3 regions of the Marinomonas posidonica IVIA-Po-181 genome follow, and region 2 is predicted to be linked to each of the others. Evidence: predicted binding sites of a transcription regulator. Region 2 holds the regulator's gene; each other region holds the start of a gene.
What was found. Region 2 encodes LexA, which represses DNA repair genes until DNA is damaged. Its sites were predicted from a motif close to TACTGTNTANNTANACAGTA; they were not measured.
Positions count from the first base shown of each region.

Region 1: a site for LexA is predicted at 2,877-2,896, ahead of dinB (DNA polymerase IV). Genes of this name have one in related genera too.
Region 3: a site for LexA is predicted at 4,957-4,976, ahead of umuD (translesion error-prone DNA polymerase V autoproteolytic subunit). Genes of this name have one in related genera too.

Region 1 covers NC_015559.1:637,368-645,115, forward strand. The annotation lists gene MAR181_RS02930 (hypothetical protein) at 1-380, opposite strand, end outside; gene MAR181_RS02935 (cell division protein ZapB) at 377-607, opposite strand; gene MAR181_RS02940 (flagellar assembly protein T N-terminal domain-containing protein) at 668-1,861, opposite strand; gene MAR181_RS02945 (LPP20 family lipoprotein) at 1,861-2,511, opposite strand; gene dinB (DNA polymerase IV) at 2,912-3,973, shown strand; gene MAR181_RS02955 (hypothetical protein) at 4,046-5,026, shown strand; gene MAR181_RS02960 (alpha/beta hydrolase) at 5,166-5,834, shown strand; gene MAR181_RS02965 (inositol monophosphatase family protein) at 5,844-6,644, shown strand; gene MAR181_RS02970 (DUF2489 domain-containing protein) at 6,743-7,204, shown strand; gene MAR181_RS02975 (hypothetical protein) at 7,201-7,572, shown strand; gene MAR181_RS02980 (mechanosensitive ion channel family protein) at 7,602-7,748, shown strand, end outside.
Region 2 covers NC_015559.1:2,030,154-2,037,901, reverse strand. The annotation lists gene topA (type I DNA topoisomerase) at 1-1,999, shown strand, start outside; gene MAR181_RS09555 (DUF6586 family protein) at 1,996-2,463, shown strand; gene MAR181_RS09550 (hypothetical protein) at 2,465-2,728, shown strand; gene lexA (transcriptional repressor LexA) at 2,797-3,420, opposite strand; gene dinG (ATP-dependent DNA helicase DinG) at 3,491-5,614, shown strand; gene MAR181_RS09535 (DEAD/DEAH box helicase) at 5,751-7,082, shown strand; gene MAR181_RS09530 (protein adenylyltransferase SelO) at 7,106-7,748, shown strand, end outside.
Region 3 covers NC_015559.1:1,696,496-1,704,243, forward strand. The annotation lists gene MAR181_RS08015 (phosphate/phosphite/phosphonate ABC transporter substrate-binding protein) at 3-815, shown strand; gene MAR181_RS08020 (ATP-binding protein) at 853-2,457, shown strand; gene MAR181_RS08025 (methyl-accepting chemotaxis protein) at 2,840-4,534, opposite strand; gene umuD (translesion error-prone DNA polymerase V autoproteolytic subunit) at 4,994-5,443, shown strand; gene umuC (translesion error-prone DNA polymerase V subunit UmuC) at 5,440-6,711, shown strand; gene MAR181_RS08040 (LexA family protein) at 6,942-7,598, opposite strand.

The DNA.
Region 1 (7,748 bases), 1.4 Mb from region 2:
ATGCGAAAGCCGGCTTCTGGGTAGAAAACAACCTCATCTAAAAACGATACGCCGCCCCCTATGTAAGACCACATGGGCAATCCAGGAAAAATTTGTAATGCTGGGCTGGCGCTGTATAAGCGAGTGCCTAGGTGAATTGCGCTTTCAAAGCTTTCGCCTAGTACAAAGCTAAAGCCACCATGAAAAGAAATGTTTGCAGGTGTAGTGAATTCCATGCCGGCATTCAATATGGACGTAACATTGTCTTCTCCGTCTCTGCCATCTGGGCGAGCGGCCGCTGATTCAAAGGTGATTAAACTGGCAATTTGACCGCCTTGGTCAATAGCATAGGTATGAGCACTGACTAACATCAGTGCCGCTACTAGAAGTACTGATCTCATTGTTTGTTGTCCATTTGATTTAATCGGCTCAGCATTTGAGAAAGCGAGCTTTCCCAATTTGACTGCTGCTCTTTGGATTGGTTTAACGTGTTCTGTAGTTCTGATTTTTCTTCGTTTAATTCGTAATTTTGCATTTCTAAATCCGCAATGCGCTTACGCAGGGAACCTATTTCTTCAACTGCTTCGTTGATGCGTTGTTCTAAGTGATGTAGTAGTTCGTTGTTCATAATCAAATCCTAAAAATATAATCGCTGATGTTGAGCGTGTGTTTTAAAGTGTGTCAGTTTTTACCAAGCAATAACAACATCTTGTTGTTGAACGTTTAATATGTGTGAATCAACAACAAGTTCACCTACCGAGAAATTGGGCTGTACTTGTTTGATTGTAACACTGATGTTGGCATTGTTCAGCTGAGTCTGGGCGGACTGTAGCTGATTAAATACTTCGTAGCGACGGTAAACATTAAATTTGTCCCCTGGTTTAATGCCTGCAATGGAGCCAGCAGCAATGTGAACGCGGTTGCCTTCTGTACGAAATATATTGGCAATGAAGGGCTGGCAGCGCAACTGTTCGCTGGTGTCTAAGGCGCTTTGCTTTAGAGCTTGCTGAACCACTTTACCATAATTTATGGTCCAAAATTTTGTGCTGCCAAAGCCAACGCGCTTGTTGTCTGCAATATCCCAATTGCCTATTTCACTGTATCTGTGTTCAAACAGCAAGGCACCACTAAAGCCATCGTATAGATAGATATCGACCACAAAGTTCCTTTCTTTATTTTCGGCAGCTAAAGGAGTGGTATTGGTTTTGTTATTGGGTTGTCGTTGGTAAAGTTCACCGATGTCACGAATAACGCCACTGATAATATATTGAACGCCGAGTTGCTCGCTAATGCGAGTAACGTTGGTTAGGGAGCCATCGTAGTTGGTGGAAGAGGGGGCGTTGATTAAATCAGGGTAAATTGAAATATTCGTGGCAGTTAACGCTTTTAGATAACCTTGTTTATTGATTTCGTCCGCTAGGTTCTTGGGTAGTTCACGGGAGATGTTATTAATAGCACCAAGCTGGGCTTGTTGCGGTATTTGTAAATCAAAACCTGTCACACCAACGGTTTTTCGATAATAACTCGTTGGCCCTGTGCTGCATTGGGAGTCGGGGGTAACATCGATGCGAGCAACGACTTTTAAAAAGTTTCCTGTCTGTTCTTCTGAAATGATTTTGGCTCGTTGGACATGACTTGAGCTGCGAATGGCAATGCTTGAATTGACTTCGCCATTGGTCATTTCATCTTTCACATTCACTCGCGAGCCTGATTCGAGAACGGCTTGCTTTATAGCTTGTTCGGTCGCTCGATAGCGTGCATCCGCTATGTCGTTATCATAGATAACGGCTTCGCCAATTGCGTCAATAGTGACAGCAAGCGTCGCATTCGATAGGGTAAAAAGTATGGCGCTTAAAAGTAGTTTGATTCGTCGCAATGTCATCACTCAATGCTATAGAAATTAGTCGTAGGCGTTGAGCTTTGAACATTCACCGCACGATAGCCTGGTTGAACCTGGCAATTAGGGTCATTGGCAACACCTTGAGACGAGGTAATACATTGACGAAAATTTTCCTGCAAAGCCATTTCAACAACGGTCTCGAAAGTGCCATCTTCATGTTCCCTTTGAGAAACAACTTTGGCACCCACTAAATAAGCGTCAACATAAGTACGTAATTCGTCGTTTTGAATGACCATATTACTTAAAGAGCTTGAACCGTCAATTTTCAAACCGTAGACACGCTCAGAAAGGTTGCGATAAGCGTCCAGCATGGAGCTGCGCAATGTCATAATACGGGCTTGTGACTTAGTTAAACGTTTATTGGTTGTGAGAGCAGCGTAGCCGGTTGCAGTGACGATAATGGGTTCTTGTTTGATGACAGCAATAGTGTTGTTAGCATTGACTGCACCAACGGTACCAGTTTGGCCATAGTTCAAAGCGGTGTCAGTGGAGCCACCTACTTGATTGCCATTACATGGTGCCACGGAAGTACAGGTTCCTGTTCCAGCGGTGCTGGTTTGGTTTAGGTTTTGACAACCTACTAGTAGGATTGTCCCTGTTGCAATCAAAAGAATGCGAATTACGTGTGTCATGATGGTGCCCTTTGTGTGGTAGTCTCTACTTTTTCTTGTCGGCAAGAGTCTGTGTTGCTTAACTTTTTCACTTGTCTATTAGAAATGAATCCCTGCGTTCACAGTGACGAAGGCTCGCTTCCTATTCGAGACATTCTGTCCCATGAATAAAATGTAAACTATTTTACGTGTTAGCGTCCATTTTTACAGTCTCAAATCGATGATTTTCTTTGTTTTATATGGCAAAAATAACGTCTAAATAGATGGACGACCTTTTTTGACGGATTTGCTAGGTTATTTTTACCCGTATTGTTTTGATTTTATCAGGTCTAGTTGACCAGATCACAGAATTTACATTGTGTTGTTTAGGGTGGGTTTGCTGTATATACTGTTTATATGTACAGTATTGGCGCTTGCTATTATGACGTTTACAGAACGTAAAATTATACACATCGATGCCGATTGCTTTTATGCCGCCATTGAAATGCGTGATAATCCAGCTTTGAAGGGGTTGCCTTTGGCTATTGGCGGTTCATCTGAGCAGCGCAGTGTGTTATCCACTGCTAATTATCCCGCTCGCTCCTACGGTGTTCGATCAGCAATGCCAGTGGCGGTGGCCAAACGATTGTGCCCTGATTTACTGATCTTGCCTGGGCATATGGAAAAGTATCGTCTTGCCTCTCAGCAAATGCATGACATTTTTAGACAATATACTCATGTTATTGAGCCTTTGTCTTTGGATGAAGCTTATTTGGATGTGACTCACTCAACACAATGTCAGGGCAGTGCGACCCTAATGGCTGATCGTATTCGTCAGCAAATTTTATCGACGGTTGGGATCACGGTATCCGCTGGCGTTGCCACTAATAAATTTATTGCCAAAGTGGCCAGTGATTGGGATAAACCCGATGGTCTCACGCTTGTTACCCCTAAGCAGCAAGATGATTTTGTGGCGGCCATACCGGTTAAGTGCATTTCTGGGGTTGGTAAAGTCGCCCAGCAAAAATTGGCCGAACTTGGCGTGTTCTATTGTGCTGATTTGCAAAAGGTAGAGTTTGCGGTATTGCAAAAACGCTTTGGTAGCATGGCATTTCGTTTATCTCAATTTGCGCTAGGCATCGATGAGCGTCCGGTGCAAATGTCGAGAGATCGCAAAAGTGTTTCTGTGGAGCATACTTTTGCTGAGGACCTAATAGGGGTTGAGCCTTGTTTGAATGTCTTGCCAGAGCTTATTAAAGCGTTGAAAAAACGTATGGCGGGGCGAGGCTACGAAGCACGTTTGAGTAAATATTACTTAAAACTCAAGTTTGATGATTTTAAGCAAACAACGATAGAGCAACCGATCCAACGTAAATTATCTGAAACGGTTTTTTCTGAACTTTTGCAGCAAGCATACTCACGTGCGAAACGCCCAGTTCGTTTGATTGGTGTTGGCTATCGTCTATCTAATGCGATGTCATTGCAACTGTCTTTGCCTTTTTAGTTTGTGTAAAATTTGTACAGCTCTGTGTATCTCTGACTATACTTTAAGACCAACGGTATGGAGGTGTTTATTATGTTAGAGCGGCAGGTAAATTCTCATATGAATCATTCCAGCTTACCAGACCCTTTGTCTCAACGTTTAAGGTTTGAAGTGGAGCAAACGTTAAGTGCACTGTACGCCGATGCCTCATTAATTGATCAGCTTGATAGTTTGTATTTGCCTTTTGCAACTTGGTTGAGTAAGAAAGCGGGTCGTCGAGATGGGCCGCTGATACTAGGTTTGGGGGGCGCGCAAGGCTGCGGTAAAACGACCTTTGCGAGTGTTGTTAGTCGCATTTTGGTGAAGGGGTTTGATTTAAATGCGGTCGTGATCAGCTTGGACGATTTGTACAGTACTCGTCAGGATCGATTAATGTTTGCAGATAAGACTACGCCGTTATTTTCGGTGCGTGGTGTTCCTGGGACGCATGATGTCACTTTTGCCATGAACTTATTTCAGCGTGCAAGGCAATTAAAAGATGGTGAAGTGATGATGTTCCCATGTTTTGATAAGTCCATTGATGAGCGAAAAGCGGTGCATCTCTGGAAGGAAGTGCGAGGGCCAATTGATGTTGTTTTATTTGAAGGTTGGTGCGTCGGTTCGCCTGAAATAACAGGGGATTTGAGTTCTCCAATCAATGTTTTAGAGCGCGATAAAGACGCGCAAGGGGTTTGGCGACAGTCAGTGAATGAATTGTTAAAAAATGAATATCGTGAGTTGTTTTCCATGCTGGATTTGATGGTCTGGATGCAGGCGCCAAATTATGACATTGTTTACCAATGGCGCAACAAGCAAGAGCGTTTATTAGAAGCGCATTTACTCGACATTCATGGAGTACTTTTAGATACCCTGGATTTGAAGGTCATGTCGCCGGAAGAATTGAAAGACTTTATGCAATATTATGAGCGTCTTACTCGTCACATGTTGGCAGTGATGCCAGAGCGAGCAGACGTGCTGATGCGCTTGGATGAAGGTCAAAGTGTGCAAGAGGTTCGGTATCCTACTGAACATTAAATAATGTCTTAAGCAGCACGATAAGAGCATCAATATGATAGGCTATAGCGATTCGCAATAGCCTATTTTTTTGGCCCAGATGTTTGAGCCATTTTTAACGTTTAACGCTTTATGATGCTTTTTTGGGAGAGTTTAGAGAATGACAGATTTGCTGCCAGTAGTAGAAGTAGAAACCGCCGCTAAACCGGATGCAGCGGTAATTTGGTTACATGGATTGGGGGCTGATGGTCATGATTTTGAAGCCTTGGTACCCGCATTGTCCTTGCAAGATGGTTTGGCGGTACGATTTGTGTTTCCTCATGCGCCACAACGCCCTGTGACCATTAATGGTGGTATGCCAATGCGTGCTTGGTACGATATTTTGGAAATGACTCTGGAGCGTAAAGTCGATATGGCGAATATCCAAGAGTCTGCGCAGCAAATAGAAAATCTTATCGAAGATCAGATTGCCAAGGGAATTTCTCCTGACCGCATTATTTTAGCGGGTTTCTCTCAAGGTGGCGTCATTGCTTATCAAGTAGGGTTGCACACAGCTCATGTGCTAGGTGGCGTGATGGCTTTGTCCACCTATTTGGTGAATAGTGAGGAAATGGCTCAGGCCGAGTTTTGTCCTAATGGGAAAACCCCTTTTTTAATTCATCATGGTTCTCAGGATCCGGTTGTCGCTCCCGTATTAGGTGCCCAAGCGCAAGCCTATTTGACTTCTCAGGGGTATGACGTCACTTATCAAGTTTATGATATGCCGCATGCGGTTTGCCCTGAGCAGGTACAAGACATTTCCGCTTGGCTCAATGCGCAATTAGGATAAGGAGGCAGTATGTCGTCTGATTATGATCAATGGTTGAGTTTTGCCAAGCAGTTGGCTCAAGACGCAGGAGAACTGATTGTTGAGGCCCGTAAGACGGCGACATTTGACCGAAATTATAAGTTGCATCATGAATTGGTGACCTCAACAGACATTGCGGTGGATACCTTTATCTGTGAGAAAATTGCTGCGACTTTTCCACACCATAAAATTCTTTCGGAAGAGTCCTTTCCAGAGCTTGATGTTGATAGCTTGGTCGATGGTGTTCCTATTTGGGTGATTGATCCGATTGATGGTACGGTCAATTTTGCCCATGGTCACCATCATGTGGCGGTTTCGATTGGTCTGTTTATCGGTTCGACGCGTATCTTGGGAGTTGTGTATGCACCGTTTCTAGCCGAGTGTTATTCCGCTTTGCGAGGAAAAGGGGCCTATTGTAACGATCAAAAGCTGTTTGTTTCGGCTGCATCGGCTCTGCGTAATGCATTGGTGGCGACGGGGTTTCCTTATCAGAAAGCATCGCTACCAGACTTGATAGAGCGACTGAGTCGAGTGCTACATGCATGTCAGGACGTGCGTCGTAATGGCTCTGCGGCATTGGATTTGTGTTGGGTTGCAGCGGGGCGGTTAGATGCCTATTACGAGACGGTGAAGCCATGGGACATGGCGGCAGGTGCACTGATTGCGGAAGAGGCTGGTGCTAGGTTGGGGTATTTTCTAGCTCCCCAAGTGGCTTGGCCTGAAGCCGTCAATGGTGAAGGCTTGTTAGTATCTACGCCCGCTTTGTATGATGATTTAAAGGCCTTGCTTTGATCGTTAGGGTAATAATATTTGGTTGAATTGTATCCAGTTGTTATTTGATTGACACAATTGGGTGTTTTCTTTGTATAGATTATGTTTAAAGGTTCAGTATGTCTCTTTTCGTATTTTTCTTAGCGTTGCTGGCTTGTGTTGTTGTTATGGGGATTTCGCTTTGGTTTATTCGTCAGCAGTTAAAGGCCAGTCAATTAAGGGCTGAGCGTATTCAGGCGGGTGAGGCGCGTTATCGAGAAGAGCGTCAAAAAGCCGTGGATAGCATTCGAGTGTTGCTTAAAGTAGCGGGTACGGATGAAGTGAATTGGATTGAAGCGAGCATCCGAATTAAAAACTTGTTAGACAAACTGAGCCTAGATTTATCAGAACATAAGGAGATCTCAGTGTTTTATCTGGTGACTGAAAAAACCGAGCATATTCCGACACATGAACAATGGCGGTCTTTGCCGAAACAAGCCAAAAATAAGTTTCAAAAAGAAATGGACGGTTATGAAAAGGCGCATGTAGAAGATCTTAAAAAAGCCAAAGTGTCATTATTGGCGTTTGATTTCTCAGAATGATGTTTGAGCTACTGCTTTCTGCTTTTGTTTTTTTCATTTTATTGATGGGATTAATGGTCTTTTTTGTGCGTCATCAATCCAAAATGCCTTATTACAGACAAACTCAGGCGGACTGTGTCGCTATGCTAGAAAAAGCGTTGGCAGGAAGGCTGCCTGAGTTTGAATGGCATGCTTTTATTGGCTTAAGTATCCGTGATAATGAAAGCTTGGATGCCCTTAGGGAACGATGTTGTTGGATTGATGAATTCGGAACCAAAGGAACTCAGCTTGTAAAAGGCCGTCCTTGTGTGTCTTTTAGTAACGAAGGGCGGAAAGAATTAGAAAAGCTGTTGGATGAGTGGCAGCATAAAGCAGATTATTTGGTCTGATGTAATTTTTGAAGGATAGGGTTTGGATTATGAATGATATACAGGCGGTATTTGATCAAGGTGCCGAGTGGATGCCTTGGTTAATGGACAGTGCAATGAGCTTAGCCATTGGTTTGATTATTTTCTTTGTGGGTAAATTTATTGCGGCAAAGATTTCGGGTTGGTGTGAAAAGCGT
Region 2 (7,748 bases):
ACGCTTGATCGTTGAGCGTGAACAGGAAATTCGTGCCTTCGTTCCAGAAGAGTTTTGGGAACTGGATGCCATGTTATCGACCTCAAGTGATGACATGATTAAATTTGAGGCGGCGAAGTACCAAGGTAAAGAATATCGACCGGTTAATCAGTTGCAATCGGATGAGCATGTGGCTCGTTTACAAATGGCGAAGTACCTTGTTCAAAGTCGCGAGGATAAACCGACTAAGAGCAAGCCTTCTGCACCTTTCATTACCTCGACCTTGCAACAAGCAGCGAGTACGCGTTTAGGCTATGGCGTTAAGAAGACCATGATGCTGGCTCAGCGTTTGTATGAAGCGGGTTACATTACTTATATGCGTACCGACTCGACCAATTTGAGTGCTGAGGCGGTTGAGTCTTTACGTCAATACATTTTAAGCTCATTTGGTGAAGCTTACTTACCCGCCGATCCTATTCGTTACTCAAGTAAAGAAGGTGCGCAAGAGGCTCACGAAGCCATTCGTCCTTCTGATGTGAATGTGCGCGTGGATGATTTGTTAGGGATGGAAAAAGACGCTCACCGTCTATACGATTTGATTCGCAGCCAATTTATGGCCTGTCAAATGACGCCTGCTGAATACACTTCTACCACGATTACCGTGGTGGCAGAGGAATACGAATTTAAAGCGAAAGGGCGTATTTTGCGCTTTGATGGTTACACCAGAGCCATGCAAACGGTTGTGAAGAAAGGCGAAGATAATATCTTGCCTGATGTGACTCAGGGTGAGTTTTTAGATCTCAAAGAGTTGCTACCTGAGCAACACTTTACCAAACCTGTGGCTCGATTCAGCGAAGCCAGCTTGGTGAAAGAATTGGAAAAGCGTGGTATTGGTCGACCTTCAACCTACGCGTCTATTATCTCGACCATTCAAGATCGTGGTTATGTTCGAGTTGAAAATCGTCGTTTCTATGCAGAGAAAATGGGAGACATTGTCACCGATCGATTGGTTGGCAGTTTCTCATCCTTGATGGACTTTAGTTTTACGGCGCAAATGGAAGAGCGTTTGGATGAAATCGCTGAAGGGGATAAAGACTGGATTCAAACTCTGAATGCTTTCTATCGTGACTTTAGCAATGTGTTGGCAAAAGCGGAGTCGCCCGATGACGGCATGATGCTAAATGAGCCAACGCCGACGGATGTTGAATGCCCAACATGCAGTCGTCCTATGCAGATTCGTACCGCCAGCACAGGGGTCTTCATGTCTTGCTCTGGCTATGCTTTACCGCCTAAAGAGCGTTGCAAGGCCACTATTAATCTTATTCGTGGCGATGAAGCGGTTGCGGTCGACGATGAAGAAGGTGAATCTAAGGCGCTGATCAATAAGCATCGCTGTAAGATTTGTGGCTCTGCCATGGACAGTTATTTGATGGACGAGCATCGCAAACTGCATGTTTGTGGTAATAACCCATCTTGTACCGGTTACGAAGTGGAAGCGGGCAGCTTCAAAATCAAAGGCTACGATGGGCCGGTGATTGAGTGTGATAAATGCAGTTCAGAAATGCAGCTTAAGACGGGGCGCTTTGGTAAGTATTTTGGCTGTACCAATGAAGAGTGTAAGAATACTCGTAAGCTGCTTAAAAGCGGTGAAGTTGCGCCGCCTAAGATGGACCCAGTGCCTATGCCGGACTTGGCTTGTCAGAAGGTGGAGGATCATTACGTGTTGCGTGATGGTGCAACTGGTTTGTTCTTGGCCGCTAGCCAATTCCCTCGTAAACGCGAAACCCGTGCGCCTTATGTGAAAGAATTGATTCCATATATGGATCAAATTGATCCAAAATATCATTTTTTCGCAGATGCGCCCGTTGCTGATTCAGAAGGCCGTTCTACCTTGATTCGTTATAGTCGTAAAACCAAAGAGCAATACATTATGACGGAAAATGAAGGCAAACCAACGGGGTGGAAAGCTTTTTATGATGGCGGTAAATGGGTCATCGAAGAAGGTAAAAAGAAAAAATGATCAGCGTAAGTTATGCCAGTGTAACGAATCAAAGGCTTGATGCTGCAAAGCGTTTACTGGCACTTGCTCAGTCAAGTGACGAAGCTTGGCTGGTCAGTAGTCTTGAAGGCTCGGCTTTGTTTCAATTACGCAGTGCCTTCAATGGTTTGTTGCAAGAAGTTGCACAGAGTTATGCATTGTCTGATTGTTTGGATGTGATTACATTGGCCTCTGAAGCCGAAGCCAAGCAGTCTGTTGTACCGGTTCTGTCAGAGTTAAAGGACTTAATAAGTCAGTCTAGATCTTGGTGTTGCCAGCTTCTGAGTGCTTATCAGCAACAATTAGAGTGTCATTTGGTTCAATCATCTTTTGGCCGAACGGACCTTATTGGTTCTGGTGGGGATGATGGTGCCTCAATGCAATTGTATTTGACCAAGCTAACTGACTTGGTGTTACGTTTTAGAGAAGAGTCATCTGAGTATTAATATGAAAGAGTCATACCTTGAAATTGTTGAGCTGGAAAACGGCGATATTGTATTACGCCCAGCCAGTGACAGTGGCGAGGAAACAGAGCCGTTAGCAACCCTGAAAATTTCAGACACGACACGGTCTTATTTGCAGGATCGTTATTTTGAATTGGCAAAATGCATGTTTCATGCAGGGATTGATTTTGTGTATTCGGATGAGTCTATGGCTGATGAAGGGTTGGATTACATGGACGATGATTTCCGTCCTAAAATTCTTCATTAATGATTTTAAACAAGATCAACAAAAAAAAGGTGGCTTTAGGCCACCTTTTTTATGATGTGTATTGGCTTTTATAGTCCTTGTCGAATAACGCCGACAGACAGGCCTTCGATTGCAAACTCTTCGCTCTCAAGGTCCACAACAATGTCCTGGTAGTCTTCGTTTTCAGGAATTAATCGAACAATGCGTCCTTTTTGCTCGAAGCGTTTAACGGTGACTTCATCGCCAATGCGGGCAACGACAATTTGCCCATTGCGAACCGTATTGGTTTTGTGGACGGCCAATAAATCACCTTCCATAATGCCAATGTTTTTCATGCTGGTGCCGGAAACCGACAAGAAATAATCTGCTTTCGGTGAGAACATATTACCTGGAACAGTAACATGGGTATCTATGTTCTCTTGAGCCAATATAGGGTATCCTGCGGCCACTTTACCGATAACGGGCAAACCTAACTCGTCTTCTGGAGCGTTGTTTTCGGAAGACTCAACCAATCGAATGCCACGAGAAGCGCCGGACAGCATTTCAATTGCGCCTTTTTTGCAGAGGGCTTTTAAGTGTTCTTCAGCCGCATTTGGGGATTTAAAGCCAAGTCGTTTCGCGATTTCCGCACGGGTAGGTGGGAATCCGGTTTCATTAATAAACTCGCGAATGGTATCGAGTACATCAGATTGTCTTTTGGTTAATTTAATCATGGCACTATCTGGTTGTTTATACAGTAACTGTTATTATATACAGCATTCTTAACGATTCTCAATAAAATAAATGCTTTCAGACGAATTAAAAAATAAAATCCAATCAGCCTATCGCGATATGCTGGATGCCAAATCCCATAAACCAAGGGTTGGTCAGCGCCAAATGATAGGTGCGATCGCGCGTACGTTGGGAAACATTAAACAAGGTACCGAGGGAGAGCGGCTAGATGAAAAACATGTGGCAGTCATCGAGGCAGGGACGGGAACAGGTAAAACCTTATCCTATTGTCTTGCTGTCATTCCTATTGCAAAGGCAAGAGGATTAAAGCTTGTTATCTCAACAGCCACCGTGGCTCTGCAAGAACAAATTCTCCATAAAGACTTACCTGATATCTTGTCCAATACCGAGGTAAATTTTAAGTACACCTTAGCGAAAGGTCGCGGTCGCTATCTTTGTCTCAACAATCTGGAGGCTTTTCTAGGCACACAAGAGCAGGCTATGGACGATATGTTTGCCGGTTTGTTTGAGCAGCACCTCCAATCGGATGATGTCAATACTGTGCTTTATCAAGAGATGGATGAAGCATTAAGTAAAGGTAAATGGGATGGTGATAAAGATAATTGGGAAGGTATTATTCGAGAGCTAGACTGGCGTCGCTTAACGACTGACCATCAACAATGCACGAATCGTAATTGTGCCAATTATTCGGCCTGTCCATTTTTTAAAGCCCGTGCCGAGATTGAAGTGGCTGATGTCATCGTCGCGAACCATGACCTTGTGCTGGCGGATTTGTCCTTAGGTGGTGGTGCTATTCTGACGCCGCCGAAAGAAACCATTTATGTGTTCGATGAGGGCCATCACCTGCCTGATAAAGCCATAGGGCATTTCCGTCATGAGGTCAGGTTGCAGCAAAGTATTAGCTGGCTTAGACAATTGGAAAAGAATTTGGTGAATTTGAAGCAGGAGCTTACCGATGAGGTGAGTTTAACGGGTCAATTGCTGATTAAAATGCCGCAACAGATTCAGACTATTGTCAATTTCATCCAATACGCTCAGCAAGGCTTATCACCTTATATTAATGGTTTGGGATTGGATCAGAATAATAATCAGCATCGATTTGAGTTTGGTGTGGTGCCTGATGAGTTGAAGCAATTGGCATACAGTTTGTCGACCAGCTATCAAAAATTATTTAATAGCGTTGAAAGCATTCAGGACGAATGCAAAAAAGCCAAGCAGAATGAGGGTATGGGTGTGACGCCTGAAATGGCCGAAACTTGGCAGCCCATTTTAGGGGCGATATTGGGGCGAATCGAGCAAAGTGTTGGTTTGTGGCAGCTGTATTCAACGACGGATGATCAGCAATATCCACCAAATGCTCGTTGGTTGATTTTATCTGGTCAGGGCATGGAGCAGGATATTGAGTTGGGGGCTTCCCCGATTCTAGCGGCCAATACTTTACGGCAGCAATTATGGGATAAGTGTTTTGGTGCCGTGGTGACCTCTGCGACACTCACGGCGTTGAATCAATTTCATCGGTTTAATATGCGTTCGGGGGTGCCGAGAGAGAGCGAGTATCTGCGTGTGTTAAGCCCTTTTGACTTTCAGAATAATGGCGTGTTGGTGATTCCAGAGATGAAATCTGAGCCAAATCAGGTTGAGCTGCATACGGCTGAAATTGTTGATTACCTAAACGAGAAGGTGGATCGAGATAAAGCCAGTTTGGTGTTGTTCTCATCTCGTCGCCAAATGGAAGACGTGGCGCAATCTTTGAAAGAGTCGTTGAAAGATATCTTGTTAATACAGGGTGAGCAATCGAAGCGAATCATATTAGAGTCACACAAATCACGAATTGATGAGGATAAAGGCAGTTTGCTATTTGGCTTGGCCAGTTTTGCTGAAGGGGTGGATTTGCCCGGTGATTATCTTTCCTCTGTGTTTATTGCCAAAATTCCGTTTGCTGTGCCTGATGATCCTGTTGACGCCACCTTAGCGGAATGGATCCAAAAGCGTGGTGGCAATCCCTTTATGGAAATCACCATTCCAGATGCCTCGTTGCGTCTAGTGCAGGCCACAGGTCGCTTGTTAAGAAGTGAAACAGACTCAGGGACCATTCATATATTGGATAAGCGTCTTAAAACCAAGCGTTATGGAAACCAATTGGTTCAGAGTTTACCGCCTTATCGATTGGGGTGATGGCAAAGAAACAGCGGTTTAAACTCCACTGAGTTTTTACCCTGTTTTAAAGGAAAAGATGATAAAGCTGGATCAATTAGGTACACTCCATGCTCAGATAATTAACCTCTAACCGAAGAAGTGTATAGATTCCGATATGGAAAACCAAAATCAAGACGTAGCACCAGAAAGTAACACCAAACCGAAACGAACTCGCCGTCAAAATAAGCGACCTAGAAAAGCTCAAGGTAAGGCAAGTGAAGCAAAAATGGATGAGGCAACGTCGAATCAAGGTGTTTGGTCTATAGATGATTTTAAGGTGCCAGAAGCGGAGGGTAAATTACGCTTTCATGATTTGAACTTACCGGATCGAGTGTTAAAGTCCATTGCAGAAATGGGGTTTGAGTATTGCAGTGAGATTCAAGCGGAAACCTTGCCAACTACATTGCAGGGTTATGACATCATAGGTCAGGCTCAAACAGGTACGGGTAAGACCGCGGCGTTTTTGATTGCCATGATCACGGATTTCCTAGATTACCCATTGGAAGAAGAGCGAGCTAACAATCTCGCCCGTGGTTTGATTATTGCGCCAACCCGTGAATTGGCGTTACAGATTGCAGATGAAGCTGTGAAGCTAACGGCTAACTGTCATTTAAATGTCGTGGCGTTAGTGGGTGGGTTAAGCTACGAAAAGCAAAAACAGGCTTTGCAAACCGAAAATGTGGACATTCTTGTGGCCACACCGGGTCGATTATTAGATTTTGCTCGTAGTCGTAAAGTCTTGCTAAATAAAGTGGAGTGTTTGGTTCTGGATGAAGCGGACCGTATGTTGTCCATGGGCTTCATTCCAGATGTGAAAAGCATTATCCGTATGACGCCGCACAAAGAAACCCGTCAAACCATGCTGTTTAGTGCGACTTTCCCGAAAGACATTCAAGCTTTGGCGAAACAATGGACCTATTTTCCAAAGGAAGTGTCGGTTGTGCCAAAAGAAGCGACCAACAAAAACATCGAACAGGTGATTTATACGGTTGAAGCCGATCAAAAATGGCCTGTGTTGAAGCAATTAATAGAAGAAAATGGCAGTCAACGAACCATTATCTTCGCCAATCGTCGTGATGAAACGCGGGATTTGTACGAACGTCTAAAAATGGAAAAAATTAATTGCGCAATTTTGTCGGGTGAAGTGGCACAAGATAAGCGAGTAAAAACCTTAAAAAGTTTCAAAGATGGCAGTATTCAGGTACTGGTTGCAACCGATGTTGCTGGGCGTGGTATCCACGTTGATAATGTTGAGTTGGTGGTAAATTACGCTCTACCGGAAGATCCTGAGGATTATGTGCATCGTATTGGTCGTACTGGTCGAGGTGGTGAAACTGGCAAGTCTGTTAGTTTTGCTAGTGAAGACGATGCTTTCATGATCCCAGAAATTGAAAAAACGGTAGGGGAAAGTATTCGCTGCGAATACATGGTAGACATGTCTAAGTAAGCAAATCTAACGAGTAGGCTAGGATGAATTTAGAACATCATTATGCGACTCTAGGCGACGCTTTTTACACACATGTGGCGATTCAGCCACTTCATGAGCAGCGTTTGGTTGAATTTAACCAAGCGCTAGCGACTTCCTTATCTGTTGATATTAAATCTCCTGAAACTAAAGCCTTATTAATGGGCGAAACTGTTTTGCCTCAAGGTCTGAGTATGGTCTACGCAGGTCACCAGTTTGGTGGCTTTTCACCTCAACTTGGTGATGGGCGGGGAGTCTTATTGGGCGAAGTTCGTGGGCAGGATGGTCTTTTATATGATTTGCATATGAAAGGGGCGGGACTGACGCCTTATTCTCGTCGTGGGGATGGCCGTGCTGTATTGAGATCCTGTATTCGAGAGTATTTGGCCAGTGAGGCTATGTCGGCATTGTCCATTCCAAGTTCCCGAGCGCTGGCGTTATTTGATAGTCGAGAAGCGGTTTATCGAGAGAGGCCAGAACCTGGTGCCATGTTGTTGCGCACCGCAAACGGACACATTCGATTTGGGCATTTTGAATTTTTCTTTTATCAAGGTAAGCAGGCGCAATTAGATCAGTTGGTTGAGCATTGTCTAGACTATTATTATCCAGAGTGTCGTCAAGCGGAGCAGCCACTTGTAGCTATGTTGC
Region 3 (7,748 bases), 330 kb from region 2:
TAATGATGACACGTTTATGGTTACTTGTTGCACTTCTATTGCCATCCCTATGTGCCGCACAAACTTTGACCTTTGGTGTGGTGCCACAACAGTCGGCGAAAACGCTGGCAGCGAAGTGGTCTCCGGTGCTGAGTTACATCAGTGAGCAAGCGGGAGTGACTTTGCAGTTTGCCACGGCGAAAAATATTCCTGAGTTTGAGAAGCGCTTGTTAGCTGGGGAATACGATCTGGCCTATATGAACCCCTATCACTATGTGGTGTTTCACCAAAAGCCAGGTTATCAAGCCATTGCTAAGCAAAAAGATAAGCAAATACGAGGCATTGTCGTGGTGCGAAAAGACAGTGCTATTCGTTCGTTAGAGGATTTGCAAAATACGCGTTTGGCCTTTCCTTCTCCTGCGGCATTTGCGGCGAGTATTTTACCTCGAGCCCAAATGACTCAGGAAAACATTGTTTTTACGCCTTCTTATGTTTCTTCTCATGACTCGGTGTATTTAAACGTGGCTCGCGGTTTTTTCCCGGCAGGGGGCGGTGTGATTCGTACCTTTAATAATACGTCTCCTGAGGTGCGAGATCAGCTTAAAGTACTGTGGCGAACCAAGCCTTATACGTCTCATGCGATCGCCGCACATCCTAGGGTTCCTCAAGCGCAACTGACTAAAATTGTTCAAGTTATGATGCAAATGAACGGTGAGCCAGAGGCCATGGCTTTGCTTAAGGTGCTTAATTTTAAAGGGTTAGAAGCGGCTTCAAACGATCGATGGGATGACATTCGCGACCTTGATATTAAGTTGCTTGATTATATGCTTGAGTAACCTTTCTATTGAATCGCGCAAGGGAAGGGAGAAGTAAATGTCATTAAGGTTAAAAACCATACTGGGCGTCGCTTTTATCGAAGCGATTTTGTTGGCGTTGTTGATTTCCATGACATTGAATTATTTGGAGTCAACCAACTACGATGGTTTATATAAGCGAGCGACCACTACAGCGACCTTGTTTTCGACAACCACTAAAGACGCGGTGATTTCTTATGACCTTGCTTCGTTAGAAGACTTTAGCTCTGAGTTGATGGCCAACCCGGATATTGTCTATGTGAAAGTGCTGACACCCGAAGGTCAGGTGTTTACTCAAGCTGGGGACGAGCGTCTTTTAACACGCGCTTTTATAGAAGATGAGGATGTCTCTGCTGTAAACGATGGTGTTTTTGATATCAGTGCCTCCATAGAAGAAGGCGGTCAGGTATTTGGTAAAATTGAATTAGGGATTGATACCACAGGGTTAAGCCAATCTATAGAAGAAGCCCGAATCTGGAGTGCTTCTATTGCGATTGGCGAGATGCTGTTAGTGGCGTTGTTTTCATTTTTATTGGGGACTTATTTAACCAGTCGTCTCAGCAGACTCACGGAGGCGGCCAATCAAATTTCACATGGCAGCACTGAGTTTAGTCTATCGACAAAAGGCAATGATGAGATTTCCGATGTGGCTGAGGCATTTAATCAGATGTCTCGGCGTTTGACTCAAGCGGCCGAGCAGAGGGCCGTTTATGAGCAACAGTTAGAGCAGTTAAACCAGACACTTGAAAGTCGAGTGGAGCGTAGAACCGAGCAATTGAAAAGTAACATTTATAAATTAGAAGGCACCAATAAGAAACTGCAAGTGGCTCAGGAGCAATTGATTCAATCCGAAAAAATGGCGTCTATTGGTACGCTGGCGGCAGGCGTCGCACACGAAATCAATAACCCGATTGGTTATGTGATGAGCAATATCAAAACCTTAAAGGAATATAATCAAATCTATCAAGAGGCGATTAATCGCTTTTTAAAACTGACGAGCCAAGTGTCGGAAGATGTCGACCCGTCTCTACAGGAGCTGATGGTGTGGCTACAACAGCAAGACATTGAGTATATTCAAGCCGATGTGTCTGAGCTTATGAGTGATACGGTAGAAGGGACATTGCGTATACGAGAAATTGTCGCAGGCCTAAAAGACTTTTCGCACGTCAAGCTTCAACAGGAAATGCAGGAGGAAGACCTTAATGAGGCGATAAAAAAAACCTTAAAAGTGGCGCAGAACGAGCTCAAGTATAAAGCGGCTGTGAAAGTCAAATTAGGCAATATCCCTAAGGTAAAATGTCGTATCGGCCAAGTACAACAAGTACTGCTGAACCTTTTTATTAATGCGGGGCATGCTATTACGGACAAGGGCGTCATAAAAGTGATAAGCGGGGTGATGGGAAAAGAAGTGTATATTGCTGTGAGAGACAATGGCACAGGGATAGCGAAATCGCTTCAAGAAAAGATCTTTGACCCATTCTTTACGACGAAAGAAGTCGGAACGGGAAGTGGTCTTGGTTTATCCATTACGTATGGCATTATGCAAGATCATAATGGCAGAGTAGAGCTTGATAGTGCCGTGGGTAAGGGCAGCACTTTCACACTGTTTTTTCCAATCGACTAGCCGTTTTATGGCACTAGCTCGCTTATTTTTTGACGTCAATAAGGCGTACCCAGTTCACCTCATTCCACATTACTTTCAAAAAGACGTTTAGCCTATTTTGCAGTTGAAATGATGCGGTATTTTTATGCCGTATAGTGTGAGTTTTTTATCGACCTGTTACTTATCTTGGAGAGCTGGCTCTGCCTCTTTTATTGTTAAGAGACGGGCGGTGTGTCCGCTGCAAAGTTCGAAGGAATGCATTTATTGAGGCGACTACTAGCGACTCGTGAGGTGGAAAATCTCATTGGTTTAAAGGACACATTCTTAATGGTATGTCGTCATAGCGGGTCAAAAGGGAACACCAATGAATCTTTAGTGATCGATTCATTGGTGTGGTGGCGCGTTATACTTTGAATTGAGCTAGTCGCTCATTAAGGTTTGTAACCTCTTCAGCTATGCTGTAGTTGGCGGTTGCGACCTTGCCTGTGTCTTGGCTGGTTGTTTGAGAGATCTGACTAATGTTGTTAACGCGGTCGAGAATTTGCGTTGCTACTGATGATTGTTCCTCGGTCGCGGTGGCAATTTGCTGATTTAAATCCGCAATGTTATTCACCGCGCCAACCACTTCTTCAAAACGCTCTGCTGTCTTTCTGCCAATAACGGTGCAATGTTCAGTGACTTCGATGCCTTTGTTCATACTGTCCATTGCGTCTTTTGCACCTGCTTGAAGATTTTCAACCAGATTTTGAATGTCGACTGTCGATGTCTGGGTTTTTTGTGCCAAAGAGCGAACTTCATCGGCAACCACGGCGAAACCTCGACCAGATTCTCCTGCGCGCGCGGCTTCTATGGCGGCATTCAGTGCTAGCAAATTGGTTTGTTCTGCAATGCCTTGGATCGTGTCTAACACGGCGCCGATGTTATCTGTTTCTTTGGCCAGATTGTCGATGCTGTGAGCCGTGGCTTGCACGTCTTTTGATAATTGAGTGGTGATTCTTTGGTTTTCTTCTGCCGTCGATTTGCCTTGTTCAACGAGTTCCAACACCTCAGAGGCAACATTCGACGCGGAAACGGTATTTTTGGCGACTTCTTCCGTTGCGTCACTCATTTCGCTGACTGCGTCAGCCACAAGGCTGGTTTCCGTTTCTTGCTTGTCGACTGAGGCAAGGGTGTTTTTCACTATCACCGACGCTTTGGCTGAGTTGCTGTCTAAGCGCTTTGAAGACTCTGAAATACCAATAATGATGTTTTGGAGTTTGCTGATGAACTGGTCCAGTTTGTTCGCCACCTTTCCCACTTCATCGTTACGTTTGAAGTCCATTCGAAGGGTTAGGTCGCCATTGCCATTAACCAAATCATCTAAGCGTACCAAAAGGTCTTTTAGTGGCCCAATGATAGAGCGACCAATGAAGACTGGAATGAGGATGCCCACTAGTATGGAAATCGCAATGACAGTCGCAATAACGTTGAGGGCATGTTGTTCATCGGCAAACGCGATGTTGGCGGAATCTAATGCAAACTGTTGAGATTCATTCAAAACCGAAATCATGTGTTTGTCTAATTGCTCATTAGCATGCTCGATCTCTGCAATAGTGTTAAGGGCGTTTGTTATGCCGCTGCTCTTAATCGTCTGTAGAAAATCTATAATAGTGTGTTCTAATGCGAAGAATTCAGATTCTATCTTGATAAATTCTTCTAGGATGACGTCATATTTTTGTTTTGCTTCAGCGCTTTCAAGATTTGACTGTAGTGTTTTAATGGTTTGATCAGCCATTATGATTTCGTCATGTAATTTTTTATTGTTTGTTTCTAACATCGCAATTAAGGCCACCGTTTCTTGTGATGTACCTTTGCCCTTGACTTCATCTAATAGTGCATGAGAAATGACTTTTTCAACGGTGATGGCTTGTTGTAATTGGTGTTCTGTAACAAGGGTTAACGTGTTTGTTAGGGGAAGGTGGTCGTGTGCTATTTCTTTGATTTCATGGCCAATTTTTTGGAATTGGTTGATCGAAAAGCCGCCAACTACAATAATCAAGAGCAATTGAATAGCGCTCATTATGAAGAATTTATGGGAAATTTTCAGCTTAGATATCATATGAACTTCCTATTAGTTTAGAGCTATTTGATAATAAATATCGTAGTCATATTGTTGAGGTCATGCTTTATATAAACTTCATCGTAACCTTCTGAAAGTCAGCAACAAAGTTAGCAACAACAATGGCGTGTGCGTCCATGCGTGTGCGTCAATAAAGATATTAAACTTCTTAGCACGAGATGTACTTTTCTATTATGCGTAGTTCCTGAGTTTATTCTATAAGTGTTTGTTTTTATTTTGTAAACTTTAGTGTTTGGTTTTTACGCTATTGTTACTGTTATGAATTGTTATTTGTAAAACGGGCGTGAATAAAGGGGGTTGAAAAGACGCTCTTGATTGAGTTCTGAGATAATCTTTTGGCCTTGGTTCTAAATCTGCATTCTTCACAAAAATACACTTGGTCAATTCTGCCTATGAAACTATACTGTACGTTTATACAGTTTGGTTTGAGTGTTATATATGCGTGTTACTTATCTTGGAGTGTCTGGCTCCGCCTCTTTTATTGCTGAAAATAGTGTGCAGATTCCTCTTTACAGCGACGCTGTGTCAGCAGGTTTTCCTTCTCCGGCACAGGATTTCGTTGAACGGACGTTGGATTTGAATGAGTTGTGCATTCCTCACCCAAGTGCCACTTTTTTTGTACGAACTCAGGGTGATTCTATGATTGAAGCTGGGATTCACAGTGGTGATGTGCTGGTGGTGGATCGCTCATTAACGGCGCGCCATCGTGACACCATCATTGCTTGCCTGCATGGGGAAATGACCGTGAAGGTGTTGGAGTTGAAGCCGGATGTTTTATTACGTCCTAAAAATAAGGCTTATAAAGCAATACCAATCACGGAAGAATCGGAGTTTGAGGTGTTTGGCGTTGTTACCAGTGTGATTCGTAAGCTAGAGCGCGGTGCATGAAAAATGTGTTTGCTCTGGTGGACTGTAATAACTTTTACGCCAGTTGTGAGACTTTATTCCGGCCTGATTTAAAACATAAACCCGTGGTGGTTTTATCCAATAATGATGGTTGTGTGGTGGCTCGTTCTAAGGCGGTCAAGGCGCTCGGCTTAAAAATGGGCGTGCCTTTGTTTCAAGTTCAGGCCGCAATAAAGCAGCATAATATTGTGTGTTTTTCATCGAATTATGCGCTGTACGCTGATATGTCGAATCGAGTGATGACCTTGCTGGAAGAGCAAGCGCCGCGAGTGGAGATTTACTCCATTGATGAAGCTTTTTTGGACTTGTCTGGTGTTGAGATGGTGACAGACGTATTAAGTTTTAGTCGAGGTGTGAAGGCCAAGGTTGATCAATGGACGGGGATTACGGTTGGCATTGGCATTGCGCCAACCAAGACGCTGGCAAAATTAGCCAATTATGCCGCCAAGACCTATCCGGCCACGGGTTCTGTTGTGGACTTGATGGATAGGGAGAGGCAACAGCGGTTACTGGCGTTGGTCGATGTTAGTGAGGTGTGGGGCGTGGGGCGCCGTATGACGGCTAAATTGCGCGCCAAAGGAGTGAAGACGGCATTGGAACTAGCTAACACGGATCCCAAGCGGATTCGAAGAGAGTTTTCCGTGGTATTGGAACGTACCGTGCGTGAATTAAATGGCGTGTCGTGTTTGGACTTGGAGTGTGTAAGGCCAACCAAGCAGCAAATTATTTGCAGCCGTTCTTTTGGCCATAAGGTGACAGAAAAGCAGACTCTAAGGGAAGCCATTGCAAAGTACACGACGAGGGCCGCGGAAAAGCTCAGAGGGGAGCGACGCCTCTGTCGGGTAGTGAGTGTGTTTATTCGTACCAGTCCACACATTCCGCATGAGCCCTTTTACGCCAAAACCTTATCGGTTGAGTTACCCAATCCTAGTGACGATACACGGGATTTGTTGGAAGTGGTCAATGTGATTTTCAATCGTATTTGGCGGTCTGGGTTTCGTTATATGAAGGCTGGGGTGATGCTGTCGGATTTTTATGAACACGGTGCCTTTTCCACAGACCTTTTTCATTCAGCCACCAATAGAGCCAACTCAAAGGCCTTGATGGCGGTTGTTGATGACATTAACCGCAGTGGTTTGGGAAATGTGTTTTTTGCCTCTCAGGGGGTATCGCCGCAATGGTCAATGAAACGGGAACATCTGTCGCCTTGCTATACTACGCGATGGGAGGATTTGCCCCTGGTGCGATGATTGAGCCGAATGGGCCTGAGGATCGTTTTAATGGCGTGATTGATTCGTCCGGTTAACATCAACATGGGGTGTATCTAAGTTGATGATAATGATCATGAAAATGAGATTGAGTTTACAAATGTGGCCATAAGAAAAGCATGCAAAAGTAAACTTTCATTTTGTTTGAGCGGCTGGGTGTGAAAAAAGCGAGGCAAGCTCGCTTTTTTATTCGAGAGACTTGGTTGGATGATTTACAGTTTTAATCTGGCTTCTCTGACAACACCAATTACCCGACAGTTGTTTGTGACTTCGATTGGTCGGTAATTTGGGTTCAGTGGTTTGAGGTAAGTTTGGCCTGCATCAATGATTAATTTCTTGAAGGTCACTTCTTTTGTGGCGCTGACCTTTGCTACCACCAGGTCACCGTTTTGAGCTTGCATGCAAGGGTCAACCAAGATGATGTGAGCTTCGCTAATGCTATGACCAACAGGAGACACCATACTGTCGCCTGTGACTTTAAGCCAGAACGCCTGATGACTAATGGCTGCTGGGGCGTATTCCCACTCTAATTGTTCTTTAAGGCTTGCTTTGTCGGTAAAGTCACGCCAAGTTTCAGCTTGCTCGTGGCTGATAATAGGAACTTGTTTGCTGATAAAGCTGGGGTTGAAAGAAGTATCATGCTGTGGATGGGATGAAGTTTGTCGGCTGGCCGACACGCCACCAAATAACCAGTTAGCATCACATTGTAACGCTTTTGTGAGTGGGATGATGTATTTACCACCAGGCGATGAAATGCCGTTTAGCCATTGGCTAACCGATCCTTTGGTCGCACCTGTCATTTTTGTTAGGTCAACGGCTCTAAGGTGGTGTTCTGTCATTTTCTGTCGAATGCGATCTGAAATATCCATGTTAAGAATACTAAACCAATTTGAGTTTATTTTTATTCATTTGTTTCGTTTAAAAAATTAAACTTTTAACTTTGTGGTTGAGATGAAGGGCATATGAGGAAAAAAACCATTCGTTATTTTGGTACTCAGTCGCTGCTCGTTAGCATGTTG